DNA from 3 places in the Saxibacter everestensis genome. Region 2 is predicted to be linked to each of the others. Evidence: predicted binding sites of a transcription regulator. Region 2 holds the regulator's gene; each other region holds the start of a gene.
What was found. Region 2 encodes LexA, which represses DNA repair genes until DNA is damaged. Its sites were predicted from a motif close to TCGAACANNTGTTCGA; they were not measured.
Positions count from the first base shown of each region.

Region 1: a site for LexA is predicted at 4,393-4,408, ahead of LWF01_RS06460 (dTMP kinase). Genes of this name have one in related genera too.
Region 3: a site for LexA is predicted at 2,437-2,452, ahead of LWF01_RS09190 (Rv2578c family radical SAM protein). Genes of this name have one in related genera too.

Region 1 covers NZ_CP090958.1:1,340,046-1,346,736, reverse strand. Annotated here, with positions in the region: gene LWF01_RS06480 (ABC transporter permease) at 1-625, shown strand, start outside; gene LWF01_RS06475 (ABC transporter ATP-binding protein) at 618-1,868, shown strand; gene LWF01_RS06470 (ABC transporter permease) at 1,861-2,637, shown strand; gene LWF01_RS06465 (glycine betaine ABC transporter substrate-binding protein) at 2,641-3,627, shown strand; gene LWF01_RS06460 (dTMP kinase) at 3,585-4,250, opposite strand; gene kdpF (K(+)-transporting ATPase subunit F) at 4,579-4,668, shown strand; gene kdpA (potassium-transporting ATPase subunit KdpA) at 4,668-6,341, shown strand; gene kdpB (potassium-transporting ATPase subunit KdpB) at 6,344-6,691, shown strand, end outside.
Region 2 covers NZ_CP090958.1:1,029,799-1,036,489, reverse strand. Annotated here, with positions in the region: gene LWF01_RS05080 (hypothetical protein) at 1-573, opposite strand, end outside; gene hisB (imidazoleglycerol-phosphate dehydratase HisB) at 570-1,190, opposite strand; gene LWF01_RS05070 (histidinol-phosphate transaminase) at 1,187-2,299, opposite strand; gene LWF01_RS05065 (LysM peptidoglycan-binding domain-containing protein) at 2,309-2,665, opposite strand; gene lexA (transcriptional repressor LexA) at 3,142-3,819, shown strand; gene LWF01_RS05055 (helix-turn-helix domain-containing protein) at 3,831-4,127, opposite strand; gene map (type I methionyl aminopeptidase) at 4,194-4,976, shown strand; gene LWF01_RS05045 (ATP-dependent DNA helicase) at 4,978-6,691, opposite strand, start outside.
Region 3 covers NZ_CP090958.1:1,910,601-1,917,291, forward strand. Annotated here, with positions in the region: gene LWF01_RS09175 (UDP-glucose dehydrogenase family protein) at 1-84, opposite strand, end outside; gene LWF01_RS09180 (hypothetical protein) at 217-1,008, shown strand; gene LWF01_RS09185 (MFS transporter) at 1,005-2,300, opposite strand; gene LWF01_RS09190 (Rv2578c family radical SAM protein) at 2,461-3,519, shown strand; gene LWF01_RS09195 (iron-siderophore ABC transporter substrate-binding protein) at 3,603-4,622, shown strand; gene LWF01_RS09200 (YceI family protein) at 4,778-5,326, opposite strand; gene LWF01_RS09205 (PIG-L deacetylase family protein) at 5,483-6,187, opposite strand; gene LWF01_RS09210 (hypothetical protein) at 6,296-6,691, opposite strand, start outside.

The sequences.
Region 1 (6,691 bases), 310 kb from region 2:
AAGTCGTCTCGATCAAATCGTCTTCTCCTCATGGCAGCATTTCAGCCTGGTTGTTCAATGCCTCATCCTCGCCAGCGTGATCGCGGTAGGTCTTGCCGCCCTGGTCTACCGGAACAAGGCACTGACCTCGGCGGCGAACAGCGTCTCCGCGATCGGCCTGACAATCCCGTCCTTCGCGCTGATCGGCATCCTGATCGGTCCGGTCGGCTTCGGTGTCGTCCCGGCCGTTATCGTTGTCACTTTCTTTGCCGCGCTTCCGATCCTTCGGAACGCCGTCGTCGGGCTGGGCGGCGTGGACGCCTCGCTGGTTGAATCCGCGCGCGGGATCGGGATGAGCCGGCTTCGGACGCTGATCCGCGTCGAACTGCCGATGGCCTGGCCGGTGATCCTCGCAGGCATAAGGGTTTCAGCGCAGATGGTGATGGGCATTGCCGCCGTTGCCGCCTACGCACTGGGCCCCGGCCTTGGGGGTCTGATCTTCTCCGGTCTCTCCCGGCTCGGTGGCGCGAATTCGCTCGAATCGGTGGTCACCGCAGTGATCGGCGTCGTCATCCTGGCCTTTGTCCTTGATCTTTTGCTCGTCGGCCTCGGCCGCCTGACCATCCCGCGAGGTATCCGTGTCTGATCCCCTTTCAATCCAAGCTGATTCACCAGAGGTCAGCGGCGCAAGCATCCTGCTCGACCAGGTGACCAAACGGTTTCCCGGCCAGAAGACCCCCGCGGTCGACGGGATCACTCTGGAAATCCCGGCCGGTAAGATCGTCATGCTCGTTGGGCCTTCGGGGTGCGGCAAAACGACAACCCTGAAGATGATCAACAGGTTGATTGAACCCAGCGACGGTCGAATCGTCCTCGGCGACGACGATGTCACCCGGATCGACGGCGACGAACTGCGCCGGCGGATAGGCTACGTGATCCAGGCCGGCGGACTGTTCCCGCACATGACGGTTGCGACGAACATCGGCATCGTGCCCAAAATGCTCGGCTGGAGCAAGGAGCGGATAGCCGCCCGGGTCGATGAACTGCTCGAGCTGGTGTCGCTGGACCCGGCGCAATACCGGGACAGATTCCCGAAGGAGCTGTCCGGTGGCCAGCAGCAGCGCGTCGGCGTCGCCCGGGCGCTCGCTGCCGACCCGCCGGTGTTGTTGATGGACGAACCGTTCGGCGCCGTCGACCCGATCACCCGGCAACGGCTGCAGGACGAACTAATCCGGATTCAGGACGAGTTGCAGAAGACGATCGTCTGCGTCACCCACGACTTCGATGAGGCGGTCAAACTCGGCGACTGGATCGTGGTGTTCTCCGAGGGCGCGAAAATCGTCCAGTACGACACTCCGGAGCGAATCCTGGCCGAGCCGGCAAACGACTTCGTCGAGAGCTTCATCGGCTCCGGCGCCGGTCTCAAACAGCTCACCCTGAACCGGGTCGACGACGTGGACCTGACCGAAGCCGTCGTCGGCCGCCCAGGCGACTCCGCTGCCGGGATCACACAACGGGTCAAACAGGCCGGGCACCGGAACGCCGTGATCGTCGATGACCGCGAACGGCCGATCCAGTGGCTCTCGCTGCGCCAGCTGGACCGGCTTGAATCGATCGGCAGCGCCGTCGATGCCAAACTGCCGATCGTCGGCAACCGGGCCACGCTCAATGACGCACTTGACACCATGCTGGTCTCAAGTATGGGAGCGGCCATCGTCACCGGACGGCGGGACCGGCTGCTCGGCCTGATCGATGTCGAGACGGTGATGGGCGCCATCACCGCCGCGCGTGCACAGGCTGCTGCAGCCGGCGACGACGACTCCCCCGTCGGCACCAACAGCGGCACAGCCGTTCCGGCAACCGAAGGCGGTGCATCGTCCGGTGACTAGTAACACGGCTGCGGACACCGAGGCGAGCGTCGAAGCCGTAGGCGGCGCGCATACCTGGCGTGGGTTGCTCATTCAACCGATCGCGATACTGGCGATTCTCGCCGTCTTCATCCTCTGGCTATTGAACGCCCAGCTCACCGAGACTGAGCTCACGACGCTGGCCCCGGCCGCACTGTGGGGACTCACGCTTCAGCACCTGAAGCTCACCTTCGTCTCTGCCGTGATCGTGCTGCTTATCGCCATCCCGCTGGGCGTCGCCCTGACCCGGAAACCTCTGCGGCGGCTTACCGGACCGGTGATGGCGATAGCGAACGTCGGCCAGGCCGCGCCGGCGATCGGTCTGATCGTACTTCTCGCGTTCTGGCTGGACTTCTCCTTCCGGGCAGCCGTCGTCGCGCTGGTCGTGTACGCCGTACTCCCGGTGCTGCGAAACACAATGGTCGGGCTCGACGGCGTCGACGCACGCCTGGTCGAGGCCGGCCGCGGCATGGGCATGAGCGCGCTTGCGGTGCTGTTCAGGGTTGAACTGCCGCTGGCCGTCCCGGTGATGCTGGCCGGAATCCGAACGGCGCTCGTGCTTCTGGTCGGCACCGCGGCACTTGCCGCATTCATCAACGGCGGCGGACTCGGACTGCTGATCACCACCGGCGTCAACCTGTACCTGAACAAGGTGCTGGTTTCAGGCGCACTGCTGATTGCCTTGCTGGCACTGACCATCGACTGGCTTGGCCGGGTCGTAGAACACATTGCTCGACCGAAGGGACTGTAGAGGATGACCAGCCACGGCAAGCAGCTCGGCGCCGTCCTGGCCGGGATCTGCGCCATCGCGCTCGCCGGCTGCGGTCTGCAGCCGGCCACTTCCATCGTCGCCGAAGCCGGCCCGGGGTCGATCCGGCAAGTCGAACTGCCGGAGGACGCCGAGATCACCGTCACCGCAAAGAACTTCACCGAGCAGCTCATTCTGGGCAAGATCGGCGTCATCGCCGCGAAAGCCGCCGGCTTCGAGGTCGAGGACATGACGAATGTTCCGGGCAGCCAGCCGGTCCGGGAGCTGATGGTGTCCGGTCGCGCCGATATGACCTGGGAGTACACCGGCACGGCCTGGCTGACCTATCTGGCAGAAGCCGAAGGCATACCGGACCAACAGGAGCAATGGCAGGCGGTGCACGATGCCGACCTGAAGAACGGTCTCACCTGGGAAATGCCCGCGCCGCTCAACAACACGTACGCGTTCGCGATGCCAAGGGAGACCTCGGAAAAGCTCGGGGTGACCAAGTTGTCCCAAATCGCCGAGCTGCCTAAGGAACAGCGAACGTTCTGCATCGAGTCCGAATTCAACTCACGGGCTGACGGTTTCAATCCAATGCTCGAGCACTATGGAATGTCCCGCGGCGATTCCGGCGACGTCCCGAACGCGAACGTCGAGATACTCGACACAGGTGCGGTCTACACTGCCACCGACCAGGGACTATGCAACTTCGGCGAGGTTTTTGCCTCTGATGGCCGGATCCAGTCGCTCGATCTCGTCGTGCTGGAAGACGATGAGAAGTTCTTCCCCGCCTACAACGCCGCGGCGGTGTTCCGCACAGAGACACTGGAAACCTACCCCGAGCTGTCGGACATCTTCGGCCAGATCTCGCCGAAACTCACCACCGAGGCACTGCAGGCGCTCAATCGCAAGGTCGACGTGGACGGCGAAGAACCCGCCGATGTCGCCTATGACTGGATGGTTGAAGAAGGGCTGATCACGAGGCCGTGAGCCGCTTTCCTTTTCGCCGCTGCGCAAATAACTGCCTCCAACTCGTCGACCACATCGGCCACTGGTCGGCCGGCGTCGATCCGGTAGAAGTCGTCGAAGTCGCTCAGTTGACGGTAGGCGGCGTCAAGTTCGCACAGCATGGCAAGGGGCTCGGTGTCTATTCCGCGAGCCAGAATCCTGGCATGTGCCTGCCGGGGTGATATGTCGAAGAACACGATCACATCTGGCCTGGGCAGCGTCGTGAGCAACCATTGCAGGAACGGGCTGCTGTGCAGCCCACGCATCCGCCGGAGTGCGATCTGGCAGTGGATGTACCGGTCGAAAACCACCAGGCCGTCGCGCCGACGCGATTGAACAGCCGAACGGATCACCGCGAGCGACCTGGTAACCGTCTCGATCACGGTGAGGCCCTGGCTGCCGAGGGCCGCCTCGGCCGTGCTGTTGAATCTGCGCGCCACATTGTCCAGAGTTTTGCGTCCACCCGGATGCCGGTAGAGGGACGCCGCGTCACCCCGAGCCCGGCTGCGCCGCACCAGACTGCGCGCCACCGTTGTCTTTCCGGCGCCATCGATCCCGAGTAGCGCGACCGAGAATCGGTGTCTCCTGCCGGCTTCGCTGCTCATTACTTCCCCTGGGCTGTCATCGATGGCTGGTGCCCCATCCTGCCAAACCGCGCTGTGCGATCCCTGAGTGGCCACTGAATGATTTCGTCCAGGAGGCGTAAGCACGGCGTATTGGTTCGACGGGACAGCGTTAGGAACCCGTTAGAACCGCCGTTTTATCGCGACGGCGGGTATCTAATCGTCGATGTACTGACCTGGTGCGCTACACGCCCACCGGGATCGTAAAAACTACGCTACTGGGAGTTTCCTTGCTTGACCTCGTATACGTTCTCGGCACCATCGCCGTGTTCGTGCTAGTTAGCCTCGTCGGACGAGGGGTCGAAAAACTGTGATCGTCTTCGACATTCTTGCCGCTGCATTGGGCGTGGCCACAATCGTGTATCTGGTTATCGCCCTGCTGAAACCGGAGCGCTTCTGATGCAGATCTGGTTCGCAATCGCATCGTTTCTCGCCGTCGCCACAATTCTCGCCGCCGTATACCGGCCACTCGGCGACTATATGGCTACCGTTTACACAGGCCGAAAGCACCTCGCGGTCGAGCGTGGCTTCTACCGGCTGATCGGCGTTGACCATGAGTCGGAGCAGTCTTGGCGCTCATACCTGCGCGGGGTGCTGGCCTTCTCGGTGACGGGCCTCCTGGTCCTCTACCTATTGCAGCGGGCTCAGCCGCTCCTGCCCTATGCGCTCGGGCTGCCGTCCGTGCCCGAAGGCCTGGCGTTCAACACCGCAGCGTCGTTCGTCGCCAACACGAACTGGCAGTCGTACTCCCCCGAGCAGACCATGGGCTACACAGTCCAGCTCGTCGGGCTCACCGTGCAGAACTTCGTCTCTGCCGCGGTCGGCATCGCCGTGGCGATGACGCTGGTGCGCGGATTCGCCTATCGCAGGAAGGGCGTGGTCGGGAACTTCTGGGTGGATCTTACCCGCGGCACGCTCCGGCTGCTGTTGCCTTTGGCCGTGATCGGCGCCGTGGTTCTGATTGCCGGCGGCGTCATCCAGAACTTCAACGGCTTCACGACGCTCGACACCGTAAGCGGCGGGACTCAGAGCGTCCCGGGCGGCCCCGTTGCCTCCCAGGAAGTCATCAAGCTGCTTGGCACCAACGGTGGCGGCTTTTTCAATGCGAACTCCTCGCATCCGTTCGAGAACCCCACCGCCTGGATCAATCTGTTCGAGGTGGTGCTAATGCTGGCAATTCCGTTCAGCCTGCCGCGAACCTTCGGAACTATAGTCGGCGACAAGCGCCAGGGATACGCAATTCTCGCCGCGATGGCGACGATTTACCTGGTCTCTCTCAGCCTTCTGACCATCATCGAGCTGAATGGCGCCGGAACAGGACCTGAGGCAGCCGGTGGAGCGATGGAAGGTAAGGAAGCCCGATTTGGAATCCCTGGATCAACCCTGTTCGCAACCACGAGCACGCTGACCTCCACCGGTGCGGTGAACTCGATGCACGACAGCTACACGGCCGTCGGCGGCATGATGCCGATGCTGAATATGATGCTGGGAGAAGTGGCTCCCGGCGGTGTCGGCTCCGGCCTCTACGGCATGTTGATCCTCGCGATCGTCACCGTATTCATCGCGGGACTTCTCGTCGGACGGACGCCGGAATACCTGGGCAAGAAGATCGGGTCCCGCGAAATAAAGCTGGCGTGCCTCTACATTCTGACCATGCCGACACTCGTGCTGGCCGGGACTGCGCTGAGCTTCGGCATCCCGGCGATCCGGCAGGATGTGGAGAGCACGTCGATTGCGAACCCGGGAATCCACGGCTTCTCTGAAGTGCTGTACGCCTTCACCTCGGCCGCCAACAACAACGGTTCAGCCTTCGCCGGCCTGACCGCGGATACACCGTGGTTCAACACGGCACTCGGCATCGCAATGCTGGTCGGCCGCTTCCTGCCAATGGTGTTCGTCCTCGCTCTGGCCGGTTCTTTTGCCGCGCAGGGCAAGGTGCCGGTGACCGTTGGCACCCTACCCACTCATCGAGCGCAGGCCGTGTCGATGCTGTGCGGTGTCACCGTCCTGGTCACCGCACTCACCTTTTTCCCAGTACTGGCTCTGGGCCCGTTAGCAGAAGGACTGCAGTAAACATGTCGATTCTCGAGAACCCAAAGACCGCGACGCTCCCTCCCGATGGCCCGACGCCGCGATCGTCGCAACGGGCGGCTTTTCGCCCTGCCCAGCTGGCCGCCGCACTCCCCGGCGCCTTGCGGAAGCTCGATCCGCGTCTGATGTGGCGGACCCCGGTGATGTTCGTCGTCGAGGTCGGCGCGGCGCTCATCACTGTCGTCGCCATCGCCGAGCCGTTCCTCGGCCAGGAACGATCCGGCGGCGCTGCCTTCAATTGGCTGATCGCGGTCTGGCTCTGGCTAACCGTGCTCTTCGCCAACCTTGCCGAGTCGGTGGCGGAAGGCCGAGGCAAAGCCCAGGCCGCAAGT
Region 2 (6,691 bases):
GAACCACGCCGTCGAGTTGCCGGCGACGGCGATGACCACAAATACGATCAGCAAGACGAAGGCGAGTAAACCACCGAGTAGCCAGAGCATCGCGGTTCGCGCAGTCCTCATCCGCTCCGGACTCATCGTCGCGGCGCTCGCCTCTAGCCGGCTCATCGACCTGGTGTCGATACTGCCCGATACCTCGGCGGCCTCCACGCTTCCGAGCAGCACCTTCTCCAGGACATCGGGCAATTTGGACAGCGCCAGGCCAGCCGGAACATCCGCCTCGTGCAGTCCGCGACGCCACTGTGAGGAATCGATCTGGCCACCGTCACGGACCAGGAGCAACACTTCGTTCCGTCCGGAAAGCTTCGAGAGGCTGGCAGCCTGTTCGCGGGCCAGCTCTAGATCTGGTTCGGCAACCACCACGGCATTGAAGTCACCCACCGGCACAACATGACCGTGGATCTTCGCCAACACGCAGGCCGCTGCCAACTGGTCAGCCTTTGCGAACGGCGTGAGGACGACGACCCGGTTGTCGCGCGCGACTCGCCCATTTTCAGCGACGCCAGGATCGGTCTCGCCGCTCACAGCGCGCCCTTCGTGCTGGGAATGCCGGTGACGCGCGGATCCGGTTCGACTGCCATCCGCAATGCGCGGGCCAACGCCTTGAACTGGGCCTCCACGATGTGGTGGGGATCGCGGCCGGCCAGCAGGCGAAGGTGAACCGCAATACCCGCATGCAGCGCAAGTGACTCGACGACGTGCCGAGTCAGTGAGCCGGTGAAGTGACCGCCGATCAGGTGGTACTGCTGGCCTTCGGGCTCTCCGGTGTGAACGACGTAGGGACGCCCGGAGACGTCTACCACAGCTTGGGCGAGAGCCTCGTCCAACGGAACGGTTGCATCGCCAAATCGACGGATTCCGGCCTTGTCGCCGAGCGCATCCTTCAGCGCGTCGCCGAGCACGATCGCGGTGTCCTCCACCGTGTGGTGCGCGTCAATATCGGTGTCGCCGTGTGACTTGACCGTCAGGTCGATCAACGAGTGCTTCGACAAGGCAGTCAGCATGTGGTCGTAGAACGGCACCGAGGTCGAGATGTCGGAAACACCTGTTCCGTCCAGGTTGACGCTGACGGAGACAGTGGACTCGCTGGTGACCCTTTCGCGGGTCGCCCGTCGGACGCTGACTGTGGTGTTGGCACTCACTGCGGTGTTTCTCCTAGGATTTCGCCCAGCGCATCGAGGAAAGCGCTGGTCTCGGCTTCGGTGCCGGCATTGACGCGGAGATGCCCCGGGATGCCGACATCGCGGATAAGGATTCCGCGATCGAGCAGACGCTGCCATACCGTGTGTGCGTCGGACAGCCCCCCGAACAAGACGAAGTTCGAGTCGGAGGGAAACGGGCGAACGCCGAACCGCGGAAGCGTCTGCACAATTCTATCCCGCTGCGCCTTCAGGGCTTCCACGTTGCCAAGCAGCTCGTCGGAGTGATCCAGCGCCGCACCGGCGGCCGCCTGAGTGAGAGCCGAAAGGTGGTACGGCAGCCGGACCAGCCGGATGGCATCAGTCACCGCGGGATCGGCGGCAAGATAGCCTACGCGCGCCCCGGCGAGCGAGAACGCCTTACTCATGGTGCGCGAGACTATGAGCCGCTCGCGGCCCGGCAACAGCGTCAAAGCCGATCGGGTTCCGCTACGAGAGAACTCCGCATAGGCCTCATCGACAATCACGATTCCCGGAGCGACATCGTAAATGGCTTCGATCGTGGCGAGATCCAGCGCGGTGCCCGAGGGGTTGTTCGGCGTGCACAGGAAGACAACATCAGGCTGAAGTTCGGTAACCGCCCTGACGGCGTCCTCCCGATCGACCTGGAAATCGGCATCGCGATCGACGGCCATCCATCGTGTTGAGATGCCCTGGCTGATGATCGGATGCATCGAGTAGCTGGGAACAAAGCCCAATGCGGTTCGGTCGTGTCCACCGAATGCCTGCACGATCTGCTGAAGCACTTCATTGGACCCGTTCGCGGCCCAGATATTGTCCGCGGTCAGTCTGTGCTCGTCATCCAACCCCGCATTGAGGTACTTCGCCAGCTTCTCCCGAAGCGCGGTGAACTCGCGGTCGGGGTACCGATTGAGCGTGCGCACCTGGGCGGCAACGGCTTCAACGATGGCCAGGGCGACCGATTCCGGAACTGCATAGGAGTTCTCGTTCACATTCAGGCGGACATTGACATCCAGCTGGGGGGCGCCGTACGGCTGGCGGCCACGCAGGTCGTCTCGAAGCGGAAGATCGTTAAGGGATGCTCTAGTCACCCCTAAAGTTTACTGGTACTCCGGAATCGCCAGACGCTGGCCGGTCCGCACCACGGTGCCGTCCAACTGGTTCAGTTCGACGATTTTGGTAATCGTGTCGCGCGGGTCGGAGTTCGGGGCCGCTTCGCTTGCAATCCCCCACAGCGTCTGACCGTCCTGCACTGTGACGTACTCAACCACCTCTGCGGTGGAAGAATTTGCCTGAGCCTCGGCATGAAACAGCATCCCCGAGACAACGCTGAACGTGGCAGAGAGCGCAAGCACTGCGCCAATCAGAACGAGCGCCGCCAGCACGGACATGACCAGGCGACCGCGGCGATTTAGTCGAACACCGGCGAATCCGGTTGCTGCAATCGTTGAACTCATCTGTCCAATCTCCTTTGTGCGTCGTATCGAGCTGCCAGTCGAACCATCCAGCGGTCGAACGTCTGTTCGATAGAAGGTATGTACTATTAGTACCACCCGATTCGAACACTTGTCCACAGTTATTCGAAAATTCCTCGAACAAACGTTTGAATCCCGGCGTCCGTTTGACTAGGCTGGGACTACACCGGCTGGCTGCCGCGGTTGTACGTTTCTTAGCTGACCTCTTACTTGGTCTTCTACTAGGCACAGCCTTACAGCCAGCACTGACAGTCACTCCGGTTCCGCGCTATGGCGGTCCCCGCAGCTTGGGGAAACGGGCCGGTTGACTGGCAGGCCGGACGCAGATACGAGCCAGCAGCACCGACAGATGAGGATCTCCCGTGACGGACTCAGAGAAGCCAAGCCGAAGGATCGGCCGCCCCCGCAACGACGAGATCGACTCCGATATCGCTGACGCCAGAGCCCGTACCGAAAGCATGCACGGCCTCAGCGAAGCCTCGGTGCACGAACTGCAGGACGTGCCGAACTTCCGCCGGCTCACCGCGCGTCAGCAGTTGGTCCTCGAGACCATCCGGCATTCGGTGGCCGTCCGCGGCTATCCGCCAAGCATGCGCGAGATCGGCAAGGCGGTCGGCCTGGCCAGCCTCTCCAGCGTTGCGCACCAGCTGAGCCAGCTCGAACGACTGGGGTTCCTGCGCCGGGACCCCAAACGTCCGCGCGCCATCGAGGTGATGAACGCCAGCGACTTCGAGGTGCCTGTCTCGGCGGAAACATCGGCCAACACGACAATGGTGCCGGTGGTCGGCCGAATTGCCGCCGGCGGTCCGATCCTCGCGGAACAAGCCGTTGACGATGTCTTCGCCCTACCCCGCCAGCTCGTCGGCAACGGCGAGTTGTTCCTGCTCAAGGTGGTCGGCGATTCGATGATCGATGCCGCTATCTGCGACGGTGACTGGGTGGTCGTCCGGCAGCAGCCGACGGCGGAGAACGGTGAGATCGTCGCCGCCATGCTGGACGGCGATGCGACCGTGAAGACGCTGAAGCGGGACGGCAAGCACATCTGGTTGTTGCCGCATAACCCATCGTTCGAGCCGATTAACGGCGATGAGGCGACGGTTATGGGCCGTGTCGTAGCGGTACTGCGCAGCGTATAGTCAGCACGGTTTTAGCCCGCGCGAGCCGCACTGACTGGGGCGTTGCCTATTCGGGCCGACTGTTCGGGCTGGTTGATCTCGGCCCACACCGCATCTAGAGACAGGCCGAGGACGTCAGCGATCGCAGCGATAGTTGGGAAGGCAGGGGTCGCCACCCTGCCCGTCTCGATCTTCCGGAGGGTCTCCGGTGAAACGCGTGCGTCGAGCGCGGTCTCGAGCATCGAGCGCTCTCCCCTGGTTCGACGCAACAGGGCACCAAGGCGCTCTCCGCGCTCGACCTCTGCTGGAGTGAGCGGCAACCTGACCATGGATCCAATTCTAATACCGGGATAGTATGACCGGTATAGTTATTGGCTGCATGAGAAGGATTCCGCATGATCGAGATACTGAACGCCACCGAACTGGCACAGGCAAAGGCCACTGGCGCCCTGGTCGCCGACATTCTGCAGTCACTGAAGAACCGCACCACGATCGGCACGAACCTCCTGGACATCGACCGCTGGGCCGCGGCCATGATCGTCGAGGCCGGAGCGCAGTCCTGCTATGTCGACTACGCGCCATCCTTCGGACGCGGGCCGTTCGGCCACTACATCTGCACGGCCGTCAACGACGCCGTGCTCCACGGACTGCCACACGACTACACGCTTGCCGACGGCGACCTGCTGACACTGGACCTCGCCGTCTCCAAGGGCGACGTCGCTGCGGACTCCGCCATCAGCTTCGTCGTGGGCGAATCGAAGCCGCCGGAGAGCGTCGCGATGATCAGCGCCACCGAACGCGCACTGAGCGCAGGGATAGCCGCTGCCGGACCCGGGGCCCGGATCGGCGATATCTCCCATGCCATCGGCTCGGTGCTCAGCGAAGCGGGGTACCCGATCAACACCGAGTTCGGAGGTCATGGCATCGGATCAACGATGCACCAGGACCCGCACGTGGCGAACACCGGAAGACCCGGCCGCGGGTACAAGCTGCGCCCTGGGCTGCTGCTCGCACTGGAGCCATGGGTCATGGCGGACACCGCCGAACTCGTCACCGATGCCGACGGGTGGACGCTCCGAAGTGCGACCGGCTGTCGCACAGCCCACAGTGAACACACGATCGCCATCACCCAAGACGGAGCCGAAATCCTCACCTTGCCGAGACGGACGCAGCCGTGAGCTATCCGGGCGCGTCGAGCCGTGTGAGCGCTCCACGCACTATTTCCGGATCTGTGGTCGCCCAGAGCTGAGGCAGTGAGGCCCGGAGGAAGCCGCCATACCTCGCGGTCGCCAGCCGGGAGTCCAGGATCGCCACCACGCCACGATCGGTGCTGGTCCGAATCAGTCGACCGGCTCCCTGGGCCAGCCGGATCGCGGCATGGGTCGCGGCAACTGTCATGAAGCCGTTCGCGCCACGGGAGGCGGCTGCCTCGGTGCGCGCCGAGGACAGCGGGTCGTCGGGGCGGGGAAATGGAATGCGGTCGATGATGACGAGTCGGCAACTATCGCCGGGCACGTCGACGCCCTGCCACAGCGAGAGCGTGCCGAATAGGCAGGCGGACCGGCTCGCGGCGAACCGGCGGACCAGTGTGGGTGTCGCATCCTCCCCCTGGCACATGATCGGCACCTCGACGCGGGTACGCATTTCGGCCGCTGCCGCCTCCGCGGCACGGCGGGAGGAGAACAACCCAAGCGCTCCGCCTCCGGAGGCGTTGATCAGCTCTGCTATCTCACTCAGGACGTCCTCGTTCATCCCACTGCGGCCGGGCGGCGCCAGGTGTTTGGCGACATAGAGAATGCCCTGCCGTGGATAGTCGAACGGCGAGCCGACGTCCAGACCCTGCCATGCCGGGGCGCCATCGCCCAGCAAACCGAGCGAACCAGCCACAGCGTCAAACGTCCCGCCCAATGTCAGAGTCGCCGAGGTCGCGACAACAGTCCGCTCGGCGAAAAGACCGGCCCGCATCTTGGCCGCGACCGACAGCGGGGCGATATGTAATGAGACGGTCTCCTGGTCCCGGAAGGTGGAGCGTTCCACCCAGACCACATCGTATTCGGTGCGCTCCAGCACTCGCTCACCTAGTTCGAAGACTTCCTGAAGCCTCGCCCTGGTGACCTGCCGCCCGGCGTTCGCCGTCTCCTTCGACTCCCCCGAGGTGTCGGCCAGTGCCGCCCTGGCGGCATCACGCACCGCGGTGACCGCCATACCAAGTTCGTCGGGCAGGCCGCGGCGGAGCAGCCCGGCAGGGCTCTCCGCCAGGGCCTCGGTGAGCTGCTCGGCGGCCCGGTCGAGCTGACCGGCCGATGCCGCAGTGTTCTTGCGCACGGATGACGCTGCGGTGCCCACCATCGCACTGGTCAGGCGGCCGGCAAGCGCAGAGGTGACCCGGTCCATCAGCTCGTGCGCTTCATCGATGATCACGCTGTCATGTTCGGGCAGAATGTTGGGCTCACCGAACGAATCGATGGCCAGAAGCGCATGATTTGTCACGACGACGTCGGCGTCCGCCGCCAGCGCCCGGGAACGTTCACTGAAGCAGGCGTCGGCGACCGGGCACTTGGCTGCTCCAAGGCAGTCGAACGCGTTCACCGAAACCTGCGACCAGGCTCTTTCGCTGACACCGGGAACCAATTCGTCCCTGTCTCCGGTCTCGGTTTCGGCGGCCCATTCGCGCAGCCGTTTCACTTCTTCGCCGAGCTTGCTGGAGCCTGCGGCACCAGCTGCCGGCGGTACATGCGGGCTGATGTCGGCGCCGAGGTCGAACAGCATCCCGGCGGAATCATCCGGGTATCCGCCGTCGAGCTTGTGCTGGCACAGGTAGTTTCGGCGACCCTTGACCAGAGCGATGTTCGGTGGCCGGGAGACCTTGCCTTTCAATGCCTTCACCAGGCGA
Region 3 (6,691 bases), 880 kb from region 2:
AATCACCTCATGGCCGAGCGAGGCCATCGCCGCAGCGTGCACCGCACCGAGGTAGCCGCAACCGATCACCGAAATAGTCGTCATGTCTCGCCCCGCCCTGCTGTTTTGATCCACGTAACGTCGCTTGAGACACTACCGGTCTCGGGTTGATGACTGTCAGCCGGATGCGTCAGTAACCGTTTGCGACGCGAATAACGCCTGTGTCGAAGATCGAATATGCTCACCTCTGTGCGCAACTACATCGAGTACGTGAAGACATCGACGCTGGCCAGACTGATTGCGGTTTACGCAGTGCTGGCGCTGCTGTTTCTCCTGGTCCCACCGCTGCGGAACCTCCTGGTTTCACTGCCCTGGCTTGGCCCGGTTCTGGTACTTGTCGGCGCACTGACAGCCATGTACCTGGCAGAGCGTGGCAAGACCGAGCTTGATGCCGTCACGACAGACCGCGACCGGATCAGTGGCTCACTGACCGAGGCCCAGGGCGAACGTCGCAGGCTGGCAGAGGAGCTAGCCGGTTTCAGGCCGATAGTCGATGAGACATCCGCCGACACCACCAGCGCAAACGCCATCATGTCGCTGTTCCCCAACAACACCGGCTTCGTACAGTGGCTGCGGATTACGCCGACGTTGACCTCCTGGTATGCAAGTGACATCTCCGCACTGTCGGAATTCGTCCGTTCCCACCAGGACACAGAATTCGAGAACACAGCGGTCCACACAGCATTTCTGAACTTCCGGAATGCCGCTGTCGCGCTCAACGACTGGTTCCGGGCCGAGGGTGTCGAGACGGACGATGTGCTGACCGCACGCGATGGCGACAGGCACTTCACCCTGCGCGAAGCAAGCGCCCGCGAAGCCGGATGGGGTGGATTCAGCGCGGCACGCGCGGAGTCGGAGCAGCTTGCGGACATCTTTCGCAACGAGTTCCTTGCCTTCGAACGCGTCGGACTCGAGCAGGGCACGCTCGACCCCCGCCGGCCCCAACCGCATCCCGCAACGGGCGCCTAGTCGAGTTCTTTTCTCGCAGTCTCGGCCATCCGGAGGTAGACGATGAAGGAAACGACGGCCAAAGCTGCCGCGTACCAACCGAATAGCTCCGGCCTGCCGACGTCCTTGAACAGCGTCCCCATGAACGGCGCAGTTCCGCCGAACGCCGCAACCGTCAGGGAGTACGGGAACCCGATGCCGGCTGCGCGCACCCGAGCCGGGAACAGTTCCGCGTTGACCGCCACGCCGATCGAGGTATAGCCGGTCACGACGACCATGCCGGCAAGGGTCAGAAGCAGAAGCCCGGCAAATGACGGGCCGGAGCGAACGTAAGCCAGAGCCGGCACGATTCCGAGCGCGAAGATGCCGGAGAAGGCCAGCAGTAACGGTTTGCGGCCGACCCGGTCGGAGAGAATTCCGAAAACAGGTTGGATCAGCGCGAAGAAGATCAGAGCGATTGTGCTCACCAGCAAGGCCTTCGCCGGGTCGACACCGCCATTCTGCTGCGCGTAGGTGGGCAGATATGTCGTCCACGTGTAGTAGGCGATGGTTCCGGCAATCGTCACGCCACAGATGAGCAGGGATGCCTTCGGATGATGGATGATCGCCTCGAACAACTTCGGCCGATCCTGTTTCTTCTCCGGTACTGCCGTGGTTTCGCTCGCTGTGCGCCGAATCACCAGACCGACGAGGCTCAGAACCGCGCCCAGCACAAACGGCAGTCGCCAACCCCACGAGGTGAGGTCGGCTGAGGACAGGCTGACGGCGAGGATCGCGGCGAAACCGGAGGCAATCAGCTGGCCGATCGTAGTCGACACGTACTGGAACGACGCGAAAAGCCCGCGACGCCCCGGCGGCGCACTTTCCACGAGGAAGGTGCTGTTCGCGGCGAACTCGCCGCCGACGGAGAAGCCGCCAATCAGCCGCGCGAGCACCAGCAGAATCGGCGAAAGCACTCCTACCTGCGCATAGGTCGGCACAATCGCGATCAACAGGCTACTCGCGCCCATCAGCAGGATGGTCAGGGTCAGGATGTTCTTGCGGCCGAGCTTGTCGGCCAACGAACCAAGGACCAGCCCGCCGACCGGGCGCATGAAAAAGCCGACTGCGAAGACGGCGAAGCTGCTGAGCAGGCTGGCAACCTTGTCATCCGTGTGGAAAATCTGCGCGGAGAAGAACACGGCAAGGAACGAATAGGTATACCAGTCGTACCACTCGACGACGTTGCCGACCGAGGCAGCGACGATCTGGCGGCCGCTGCGGCGCTGCGCTTCGGAGCGCGGGGACTTGGGAATAGGGGATGCAATAGTCACGGTGCGTACCTTACCGGCTAGTCGGCCAACACGATCCGGTCGCTGCACATTTCGTAACCACCCGGCGGGCACGTCAGGCCTGCCGCGGCTCCCCTGACCGGCCGATGTGTACCAGGTGCACTCCCTTGCGCAATATTCGAATGCATGTTCGAATGACATCATGCGATGGGACGGGCAGAAACTATCAAGCGACGACGCCGGAGCACTGCCCGGCATGACTGCACTTCAGGGCTTCGTCCGGTCGGTGCAGACGCCCGAGTTCGCCGGCGTCACATTTCACGAGGTCCACGCGAAGTCCGCGCTGAACAAGGTCACCGGCGAGTCGGATATGCCGTTCGGCTGGACAATCAATCCGTACCGCGGCTGCCTGCATCAGTGCGTGTACTGCTTTGCCCGAAACACCCACACCTACCTGGACTTCGACGCCGGCAGCGGCTTCGACACCCAAATCGTGGTCAAGACCAATATCGGGGAAGTTCTGCGACGCGAACTGGCAAAACCGTCCTGGCGGAACCAGCATGTCGCACTCGGCACCAACACAGACCCCTATCAGCGCGCCGAGGGCAGGTATCGACTCATGCCCGGGATCATCGAAGCACTTGCCGGCGCCGGCACACCTTTTTCTATTCTGACCAAAGGCACCCTGATTCGGCGCGACCTGAAGATTCTTGTCCAGGCGGCCGAGCGAGTGCCAGTGGGAATCGGTATCTCACTCGCCCTGCTTGCACCCGAACTGCAGGATCGTCTCGAGCCTGGCACACCCTCTCCGCGTGCCCGGCTGGAACTGATCAAGGCGATTACGGATGCCGGCCTGCCGTGTGGCGTCTTCATCGCCCCGGTCCTTCCATGGCTGAACGACAACACGGAACAACTCGACCAGTTGCTGGCCGGCCTAGCCGGCGCGGGCGCGACCGGCGTGACAGTGAGCGCCCTTCACCTGCGCCCGGGCACGAAGGACTGGTTCATGCAGTGGCTGGGGCGAGAACACCCCGAGCTGGTGGAGCGCTACGAATCGCTCTACGCCGCCGGCGCCTATGCGCCCAGGACTTACCGCGACCGATTGCGCGACACGGTTCGGCCACTGTTGACCAAGCACGGTTTTAACCGCGATGCGAACATCGAGCCGCGACGACTCAGCCGGCGGACCGGATTTCCAGCCGGATTGCATCCCCAGAACAAAGACGCTCCGCGAGAGACAGCAAATCCCGCACTGTTCTGAAGCCACTCCCCCCTGGCCAGCTGGGCGGAATCCCGATTGCATGTTAGGTTTACCTTGCCTAATTTCATGAAGGAGTACCGATTGTGACCACCCGTCGAAAGTTCATCCGGCGTTCCGCCAGCGCGGCCGCGGCCGCGCTGGCCATTTCCGTTCTCGCAGCCTGCGGAGGCGGAACCGCACCCGAGGCCGGCCCAGCCGAATCCGGCGGCCCGTTCCCGGTGACCATCAAGAATGTCTTCGGCGAGACGACTATCGAGCAGCAGCCACAGCGCATCGTCACGCTTGGCTGGAATGCCCAGGACGTCGTTTACGCTCTCGGCCAGACGCCGGTCGGCATGCCGTCCTATGCTTACGGCGCCAACAAGGACGGCGTAATGCCGTGGACGGCCGAGCACTACAAGAGCTCCGAGACAACCCTGTTGGATACCGCCGACGGACCGCCCTACGAAGAGATCCTCTCGCTCGAACCGGACGTCATCCTCGCACCATACGAGGGTTTCGACGACGCGGCGTACAATAAACTGTCCGAGATCGCGCCGACCGTCGCTTACCCGGACAAGGCCTGGCAGACCAGCTGGCAGGATCAGACCACCATCATCGGCAAAGCAATCGGCAAGACCGACGAGGCCGAGAAGCTAGTCGAAGAGACCACTCAGAAGATCGCGGCCGCAGCCGAACAGCACCCGGAATTCGCCGGAAAGACCGTGTCCGTTCCGTACTTCGGCAAACAGCTCATCAATGTATACAAGCCGACGGATCCACGGGTCCAGCTACTCAATGAACTCGGTTTCCGGAACGCTCCGGGAGTTGAGAAAATCGTCCGCGAAAGCAAGGACGAGAACTTCTACGCCGACGTCGCCTGGGAGAAGGTTAATCAGGTCGATGCGGACGTGATCGTCGGATATGTCGATGACATGTCCATCGAAGAATTCCACAAGAACGACCTCACCCGACAGCTCGGCGCCGTGAAGAACCACAGCGCTTTGATACTGGACGACACACAGGTGATCGCCGGTCTGAGCCAACCATCCGTGCTCAGCGTTGACTGGACACTGGAAAAGATCCTCCCAGAGCTCAGCAAGGCAGCCAACGGCGAACTATAGCGACCAGAAAACCGGATCGGGTATCGCAGCAGGGATGTTCGCAGGCTTCACATCGGCATCCTTGCAACGGCGAGATCACGCTACGCGCTAGAGACGCACAACGCCCTGGAGCGGATACGAAATCCGCCCCAGGGCGTTGCGCCGCCGAAAGCTACTTACTCACTAGGAGCCACAAAAGCCACGTCGAGGTTGATCGCTACCTTGTCGCTGACCAGGACGCCACCGGCCTCAAGTGCCGCATTCCAGGTTAGGCCGAATTCCTTGCGACTGATCACAGTGTTTGCGGAAATGCCGGTGCGCGTGGTTCCGAAAGCATCGACCGCAACTCCGTTGAACTCCGCATCGAATGTGACCGGCTTGGTGATTCCGCGGATTGTCAGGTCACCGGCGAGCTTGAAGGCTTCGCCGTCACCGCTAAGTCCGGTGGACGCAAACGAGAGTTCCGGGAACTTGGCGGTATCGAAGAAGTCCTCGCCACGGACATGGGCGTCGCGGTTGTCGTCGCCGGAATTGAAGCTGTCGGCTTTCGCGACCGCAGTCACACTTGAATCGGCGAGAGAGTCGCCAACATTCAGGCCAGCCTCGACCAGGTCGAAGCTACCCCGAACCTTGCTGATGCCCGCGTGACGAACGGCAAAGCCGACCTCGCTGTGTGCGCCGTCGAGGGTCCAGGTGCCTTTTGTCAGTCCGGATGGAACGGTCATCGATGTACTCCTTGTGTTCGTGGTTCCTTAGGCGGTTCATGCTTATGCATCAACTCTACCGCACTTAGTTGAAGTGTCAACTAATCTTCTAACACCGTGCCGCGCCTCGCTATTCCAAATCTGATGGCGACCTGGCTATTCCAAACCTGATGGCGACTATGCGCCGAAGACCCGCAGCTCGATCCGGCCGGCGTTGACCGACCCGCCAACCACCGCCCGCGCCTGCTCGGCGACCGGCTCCGGGCTCAGCGCTTTAAGGTATTCGCGATGTTCGGCGAGCGACGCGATGGCGGCGTCAACCGACTCCTGGCGCAGAGCCACATAGTGAGTAGGTGCCGTCCCCGCCAGAGCGACATACTTGACGCCCTGCCACGGGGAAAGCCGCGCGCTGCTCAGCTCGGGAAAGATCCATTCATTTGCCGCGTCCGCCACCGCGTCCATGACCGAGATCCCCATCGCCCGATGGTCCGCGCTGTTCCAATACAGACCCTCGAACGTGTCGTCGTAGCTCAGTGTGACGACCAGCTCGGGCTGATGCCGACGGATTGCCGCGGCAATATCGCGCCGTAGTGCGAGCCCGGACTCGAGGCGCCCGTCCGGGTAATCGAGGAACTCCAGCTCGGACACTCCGACGTGCGAGATAGCCGCTCGCTGTTCCTCGGTCCGAAGGCCGGCGGCTACTGCCGGCGGGGTCCCCGCAATTCCCGCTTCGCCCCTGGTGGCAAGCACGTACCGCACGTCTTTGCCGCGTGACGTCCATTCCGCAACTGCCGCTGCGACACCGTACTCGGGATCGTCCGGGTGCGCCATCAGGACCAGCGCCCGGCTCCAGTCGTCAGGCATTTCCGCACGGTCGGCCATCTTGATCTTCTCCTAGTTCGCCCTGCCAATTGAAGCGCCGTGCCCAGCACCGAACCCGGCAAAGCGCCGTGCCCGGCAAAGCGCCGTGCCCGGCAGACAGTCCTGGTACTACAGCGCCGTCGCCAGAATGGCGACGAATTCGACGATGCCCAGCACGACCAGCAAGACCGTGCCGACCAGCGAGGCCACCACAAGGTAGCCGGTCCACGGCAGCCGCGGGGGAAGAAACGGGCGCAACCGCGGGAACTCGGTGAAGCGCTCAAAGAGCCCCTGCATGCCATTCATCGCGTGCCGAACCTGTTTGAACCTGCCGAACAGCCCAGGGTTGTTCGCACCGAGGTCCCGGACCTCGTGCACCGTCGAACGGGCATCCTTCCACGCGTCGGCGAGGTCGAGCCCACGGCTGATCTCGTCCTCCAACGACTGAGCTGACGATACTGCCTTGATCGCCGACCTCCGGAAGAGCAGCAGCACTACCGGGCCGGCTATCAGCAGCGCCGTGAT